Regions from separate parts of the Janthinobacterium kochi genome, predicted to be linked through region 2. Evidence: predicted binding sites of a transcription regulator. Region 2 holds the regulator's gene; the other holds the start of a gene.
The links. Region 2 encodes sigma-54, which starts transcription at its own class of promoters, with help from an activator protein. Its sites were predicted from a motif close to TGGCANGNAANCTGCTTT; they were not measured.

Region 1 (3,663 bases), on a different contig from region 2:
GGCCAGGATGGACGAGGGGTTGTTCGGGTCGCGCACCATGAAATCGAGCACGTCGCGCGTGTGGAAGCGGCCATATTTATGGTCGTACGCGCTTTGCAGCTCGGAAATGCCCAGGGTGGCGCGCCAACCCTGTTCCGCATCCTGCTCGGACTGGGGCAGCATCGAGGTCTGCATGTTGACGTCGAGCATGCGCGCCGTGTTTTCCGCCCGCTCCGTGTAGCGGGCCATCCAGAACAAATGATCGGCAGTGCGGCTCAGCATGTTTTCTCTCCTGCAAAAGCGGATGTGGCTTCCAGTACCCAGGTATCCTTGGTGCCGCCCCCTTGCGAGGAATTGACGACCAGCGAGCCTTCACCGAGGGCCACGCGGGTCAGGCCGCCCGGCACCATGGAAATCGTCTTGCCCGACAGCACGAACGGACGTAAATCGATGTGGCGCGGCGCGATGCCGGCGTCCACATACGTGGGGCAGGCGGACAGGGCGAGTGTCGGCTGGGCGATGTAGCCGCCCGGGTTGGCCAGCAGGCGCTGGCGGAAGTCCTCGATCTGCGCGGCGCTCGAGGCCGGCCCCACCAGCATGCCGTAGCCGCCCGCGCCATGCACTTCCTTGACGACCAGTTTCGCCAGGTTGGCCAGCACGTAGGACAAATCGGCGCTCTTGCGGCACTGGTAAGTAGGCACGTTGTTGAGAATCGGCTCCTGCGACAGGTAGAACCTGATCATGTCGGGCACGAACGGGTAGATCGACTTGTCGTCGGCCACGCCCGTGCCGATGGCGTTCGCCAACGTCACTCTTCCCGCGCGATACACGGACAGCAAGCCCGGCACACCCAGCGAGGAATCGGAGCGGAAGGCCAGCGGGTCGAGGAAATCGTCGTCCACCCGGCGGTAAATGACATCGACGCGCTTGGGGCCGCGCGTGGTGCGCATGTACACGGAATTATCGTTGACAAACAGATCCTTGCCCTCGACCAGTTCCACGCCCATTTGCTGGGCCAGGAACGCGTGCTCGAAGTAGGCGGAGTTGTACATGCCGGGCGTCATGACGACGACCGTGGGGTCGTCCACGCCCATCGGTGCGACGGAGCGCAGGTTATCGAGCAGCATGTCCGGGTAATGGTCGACGGGGGCGATGCGGTTTCGGGCGAACAGTTCCGGGAACAGCCGCATCATCATCTTGCGGTCTTCCAGCATGTAGGACACGCCGGATGGCACCCGCAGATTGTCTTCCAGCACATAGAATTCGCCCTGGCCCGCGCGCACGATGTCGACACCGGCGATGTGTGCATAAATGTCGGAGGCGACGGAAATGCCCTGCATTTCCGGGCGATACTGGGCATTCTTGTAGATTTGCTCGGCAGGAATGATACCCGCCTTGATGATGTTTTGCTCATGATAAATATCATGGATGAACATGTTCAAGGCTTGCACGCGCTGCACCAGGCCCGTCTGCATCTGCGCCCATTCGGCGGCGGGAATGATGCGCGGGATGGTGTCGAACGGAATCAGGCGTTCCGTGCCGGCATCGTCGCCATACACGGCGAACGTGATGCCGACGCGGCGGAACGTCAGGTCGGCTTCGGCCCGTTTGCGGGCGATGGTCTCGGGCGATTGCTGCTCCAGCCAGCGGCTGAATTCACGATAGTGTTCACGTACCTTGCTGTCCGTCCCCACGTCATCTGCAGTCATTTCATTGAAAAAATTTGCCATGTTGTGATTTCCCTTGAGCCGTGTCTATGTATAGCTCAGCAGGAAGCGTGCCAACAGGGCGGGCGTGAACAGGTGCAAATATGACCACTTTTGTGGCGTCGCGCCGCCACTCGCACCAATTCGGTGCGCTAGTTGTCACTCTTGGGGACGTCGCCGGGCTGGACGAAGGGACGGCAGTCGACGGGCACGTCAAAGATGAAGCTGGTGCCCGTTTCGGGTGCGCTGTCGACGGCGATGCTGCCGCCGTGGCTCTCAGCCACGTTTTGCACGAAAGGCAGGCCGATGCCCCAGCCTGGCGCGGGGCTGTCGTTTTCGCGGCGCAGGTAGTCGAAGATGCGTTCGGCCTGTTCTGGCGCGATGGCGTGGCCGCTATTGTGGACGGTGATGATCAGGCGCTCGTGGGCCGCTTCCACGTGCACGCTGACTGGGGCGTCGTCGCCATACTTGATGGCGTTGCCGAGCAGGTTTTCCAGTGCGCGCCGCAGCGAATTCTCGCACCACCAGCCGATGACGGATTGCCCGCTGACCTGGCATTTTCCGGGCCGCTGCAGGTTGACCTGGCTTGCCACGGTGTGCACCAGGGTCAGCACGTCGAAGTGGCTCAGGGCCAGCGGCAGCCGCTGGCCCCGGTGGTAGCTGAGGCTATCGAGCAAGTCCTCGATCATGCTGTCGAGCCGTTTGCTGTGCTCGGCAATCTTGTGCGCCAGCAATACCACCCGTTCCGGGTCCGCTGCCCTGAGCAGCAACTGGGCGCTGGTGCTGATGACGGCCAGGGGATTGCGCATGTCGTGCGACAGGCCGGCCGCGATGCGGCGCTGGAAGCCTTCGTGCATGCTGGTAAATTCGCGTATCGATTCGCGGATGCCCGCATCGATCGATGCGTTGAGCACATGCCAATCCTTGCTGCGCAGGCTGATGCCGGACTCCTGCGCGACGGCGACAAAGCTGTCGCGGAAGATCTGGTATTCCTGGATCACCTGTTCCGGCCCGTAATTGGTCATGCGCGCCCGTTCATTGCCATGCACGGCGGGCACGTTGCTGTTGCTGGCGGCGTTTTCGCGCGGATGGCCCGGGGTCAGCGCCTCGGCCAAGTTATCGAAAAAGGCCGGCAGGGTATTGGTGAGGACGGGCGTGAGCAACTGGTCCGCGCCGCGCACGCTGGCGCGCACGCGCTGTTCCCAGGCGCTGAGGACGGCATCGCGCATGGCGAAGAGGCGCTGCGCGCGCGGCAATGGATGGCGTGCGCCTGCGTGACGATCCTCCTGATGATCCGTGGCAATATTCACCTGAACTCCCTGACAGGAATGGCTATGCTCTCAATAGTATGCACCGAATCCGCCGCCAGGGAAACGGCATTATTGTTCAGTATCGGGCTGCCGCAAGGCTGCATGCAGACGCGAAAGCGAGGCTGACCACTGGTCCAGGGAAAAGTTCTGTGGATCATCATGACCGTTCGCAAAGCCCGTATCGAGCACGGCGTGGAAGGCAGGAATCAGCCACGTGCCCTTGCGCACGCTGGCGGCGATGTACAGCAGGGCCAGCCGGTCGTATTGCGCGGGCGTAAAGCCCGGATCGGGCGCCAGGCCGTCGTTGCCTTTGCCGCCGCCCGGTACGGAGTTGCGCGGCTGCACCAGTTCCACGTGCAGGAACAGGCCCGTCAGCGAAGGCTTGTCCTTTTCCAGCTTGCTGGCGTAGCCGGGCGTGCCAAAGTCCCGCACGGCCAAGGAATTGCCCAGGCGGTTCACATACACATGGCCTTTCGGACCGCCGCCCAGCGCTGGGTTACGTAGATTGAAATCGTTGAAATCCCAGCTGGCGTCGTTGATGTGGCCGGGAATGGATTCCGCCAGGAAATTCGGGTAACTGGTGTCGTGGATCACGAAGTACCGGGCCATCGGCGCCGCCAGCCGGCCCACGGCGCGCGACAGGGGCGCATCGACAGCGCCGCCCACGT
Region 2 (3,663 bases):
AGAGTTTGCGATGGAAAATTCCAACAGCGGCACCAGCACCCCGGATGGCGGCAGCGTGCGCATGGTGATCCAGCCGAAGACCAAGGCACCGGCGGCGGAGAAAGCGCCGGCCACGCCTGCGCCAGGAAATAAATAATGGACAATACACGTTGCGGCAGCACCCTGATCGTTCGCGGGCTGCAAAAAACCTATGGCAAGCGGCAGGTCGTGCATGACGTCTCGCTGCAAGTCGAATGTGGCGAAGTGGTGGGTTTGCTGGGGCCGAACGGCGCCGGCAAGACCACCTCGTTCTACATGATCGTCGGCCTGGTGCCGTCGGACGGCGGCAGCATCGATATCAGCGGCGTGGACATTTCCCGCCTGCCGATCCACCGCCGCGCGCAGATGGGCCTGTCGTATCTGCCGCAGGAAGCGTCTGTGTTTCGCAAGCTGACGGTGGAAGATAATATCCGCGCCGTGCTGGAAATCCAGACCGTCGAAGGCCGTCCCCTGAAGAAGGCCGAGATCGAGGAGCGCCTGGATAAACTGCTGGCCGACTTGCAGATTGAAAAGTTGCGCGAGAACCAGGCGCTGTCCCTGTCGGGCGGCGAGCGGCGCCGCGTGGAAATTGCCCGCGCGCTGGCTACCGACCCGCGTTTCGTGCTGCTCGACGAACCGTTTGCCGGTGTCGACCCCATCGCCGTGATCGAGATCCAGCGTATCGTGCGCTTCTTGAAGGAGCGCAATATCGGCGTGCTGATCACCGATCATAATGTGCGCGAGACGCTGGGTATCTGCGACCGTGCCTACATCATCAACCAGGGCTCCGTGCTGGCGTCGGGACGCCCCGATGACATCATCGCCAACGAGTCGGTACGCCGGGTCTATCTGGGCGAACACTTCCGTATGTGAGCCAATGAAACAATCATTGCAGCTGCGCACTTCGCAGCACCTGGCACTGACGCCGCAGTTGCAGCAATCGATACGCCTGTTGCAATTGTCTACCCTGGAATTGCACCAGGAACTAGAGCAACTGCTGACGGACAATCCCTTGCTCGAGCGCCTCGATGACCCGCTCGACCGTTCGCTGCGCCTGCTGTCCGACGGGGCATTGAGTTCCACGGCCGCGCCGGCCGAAGCACCGCCCCAGCCGCCAGGCCAGGATGCGCCTGCAGCACCGGCCGAAGCAGAAACCTTTGACGGCGAGGCGGGCGAGGGCCCGGCCGCCGCGGATGGCGGCGACAGCGACTGGAGCGAGGCGAGCCGGGGCAAGGCGCCCGACGACGAAGATTCCCGTCCGCAACTCGAAGCCCACCACTGCACCCTGCGCGAACACTTGATGGAGCAGATGCGCGTGACGGTGCTCGAATTGCGTGACCGCGCGCTGGTCGAGCTGATCATCGATGCGCTCGACGACAATGGCTACCTGGAAGAGTCGCTCGACGACATCCTGGCGCGCCTGCCGGAAGAACTGGAAATCGACGCCGACGAGATGCGCACGGCCTTGTCTCTGCTGCAAAGTTTCGATCCGCCCGGCGTGGGCGCGCGCAATGCGTCCGAATGCCTGGCGCTGCAAATCAAGCGTTTGCCGCATATTGCCATGGTGACGCGGCGCATGGCCCTTGTTATCGTGGAAAAGCATCTGGCCTGGTTTGCCCAGCGCGATTTCAACAAGCTGAAAAAAGCACTCGATTGCGATGAGGAAGACTTGCGCGAAGCACAGACCGTGATTCGCCAGTGCAATCCGCATCCGGGTGCCGTCTTTGCCTCGGATGTGTCCGATTACGTGGTGCCCGACGTCGTCGTCAAGCGCGCGCGCAATGGCTGGCAAGTGACCCTGAACAATGACGTCATGCCGCGCCTGCGCGTCAACGCCATGTACGCCAACCTGCTCAAGCAGGGCAAGGGTGAGGGTGCCATGGGCGCACAGTTGCAGGAAGCCAAGTGGCTGATCAAGAATATGCGCCAGCGCTTCGACACGATCCTGCGCGTGGCGCAGGCGATAGTAGAAAGACAAAAGAACTTTTTCTCGCATGGGGCCGTTGCCATGCGCCCCCTTGTGCTCCGTGAAATAGCTGATACACTGGGTTTACACGAGAGTACGATCTCGCGGGTAACAACTCAAAAGTACATGCTGACCCCGCACGGCATGTTCGAGTTGAAATATTTCTTTGGTAGCCACGTCGCCACCGAAGCGGGGGGCGAAGCGTCATCGACGGCGATACGGGCATTGATCGTGCAACTGACAGGAGCTGAAGACCCTAAAAATCCTTTATCCGACAGTAAGATTGCGGACATGCTGGGGGAACAAGGCATGGTGATTGCGCGACGTACTGTTGCCAAATACCGGGAAGCGTTGAAAATTCCGCCAGTGAGCCTGCGTAAGTGTTTGTAAGTTTTTTTCGGTTCCTCTGCGGGCCGGAGTCGATGGACCGCACGAACCCGATCATCTTTAGGAGTGTGTATGAATCTCACCATCAGCGGACATCATCTCGAAGTCACACCAGCCATCCGTGAATACGTACAAACGAAGCTGGAGCGTGTGAAACGTCATTTCGATCAAGTTATCGATATTGCCGTGATTCTGACCGTGGATAACCTCAAAGAGAAAGAAAAACGTCAAAAGGCCGAAGTCAACCTGCGTCTGAGTGGCAAGACCGTCTACGTGGAAAGCCTGGCGCACGACCTGTATGCCGCCATCGATACCCTGATCGACAAGCTGGACAGGCAAGTGATGAAGTACAAAACCAAAGTGCAAGGGCACGGTAAAGAGGCGATCAAGCATCTGCCAGACAACTCAGAGGAAGACGCCGTCGTCGCCGTCTAAGGCCACCCGCTTCCAGCAGTTGTGATCAACTAAGGGCGCACATCTTGCGCCCTTTTTTGCGCCCGGACCTGTTGAACGCAATGTTCCCCGTGCAGGCGCTAGAATGTTTGCACTTTCACTTCTTTCCTGCCTGCCATGAGCGACTTCGTCCAGACCTCCATCCGCAATCGCACGGGCCACATCGTGCTCGACCGCCCGAAAGCCTTGAATTCCCTGTCGCTGGATATGGTGCGCGCGCTGAGTGCGGCCCTGCTGGCCTGGCGCGACGATCCGCAGGTGGACGCCGTCATCATTCGCTCCAGCAGCGACAAGGCCCTGTGCGCCGGCGGCGACATCCGTTTCTTTTACGATGCGGGCCTGGCCACGCCGCAAGGCGGCAGCGCCCAGCTGGAAGATTTTTTTACGGAAGAATATGCGCTAAACCATTTGATTCATTTCTATCCGAAACCGTATATCGCCGTGATGGATGGCGTAGTCATGGGCGGCGGCATGGGCGTGGCGCAAGCCGGGCCAGGCAACCGCCTGCGCATCGTCACGGGCCGCACGCGCATGGCCATGCCGGAAGTCAATATTGGTTTGTTTCCCGACGTGGGCGGCAGCTATTTCCTTTCCCGCCTGGCCGGTCAGCTGGGCCTGTACCTGGGCTTGACGGGTTTGACGATCAACGCGGCCGATGCCCTGTACACGGACCTGGCCGATGTGTACTTGCCCGAGGCGCAGATGGGCTCGCTGCTGGATCTGTTCGAATCGACGCCGGGCGAGGCCTTGCCGGTGGCCATCAAGGCACTGGCTGCGCCGTTCCACCCCGAGGTGGGGGCTTCTCCTCTGGCCACGGCGCGCGCGGCGCTGGACCGCCA

Region 1: the regulator sigma-54 is predicted to act here: its motif matches at 1,745-1,762, upstream of ACQ4WL_RS11965 (circularly permuted type 2 ATP-grasp protein).

Annotation. Positions count from the first base shown of each region.
Region 1 is NZ_JBNYXO010000004.1:353,494-357,156, forward strand. It holds gene ACQ4WL_RS11960 (alpha-E domain-containing protein) at 1-261, opposite strand, end outside; gene ACQ4WL_RS11965 (circularly permuted type 2 ATP-grasp protein) at 255-1,709, opposite strand; gene ACQ4WL_RS11970 (sensor histidine kinase) at 1,838-2,995, opposite strand; gene ACQ4WL_RS11975 (hypothetical protein) at 3,065-3,663, opposite strand, start outside.
Region 2 is NZ_JBNYXO010000022.1:32,379-36,041, reverse strand. It holds gene lptA (lipopolysaccharide transport periplasmic protein LptA) at 1-136, shown strand, start outside; gene lptB (LPS export ABC transporter ATP-binding protein) at 136-891, shown strand; gene ACQ4WL_RS26625 (RNA polymerase factor sigma-54) at 896-2,374, shown strand; gene hpf (ribosome hibernation-promoting factor, HPF/YfiA family) at 2,444-2,806, shown strand; gene ACQ4WL_RS26615 (enoyl-CoA hydratase/isomerase family protein) at 2,942-3,663, shown strand, end outside.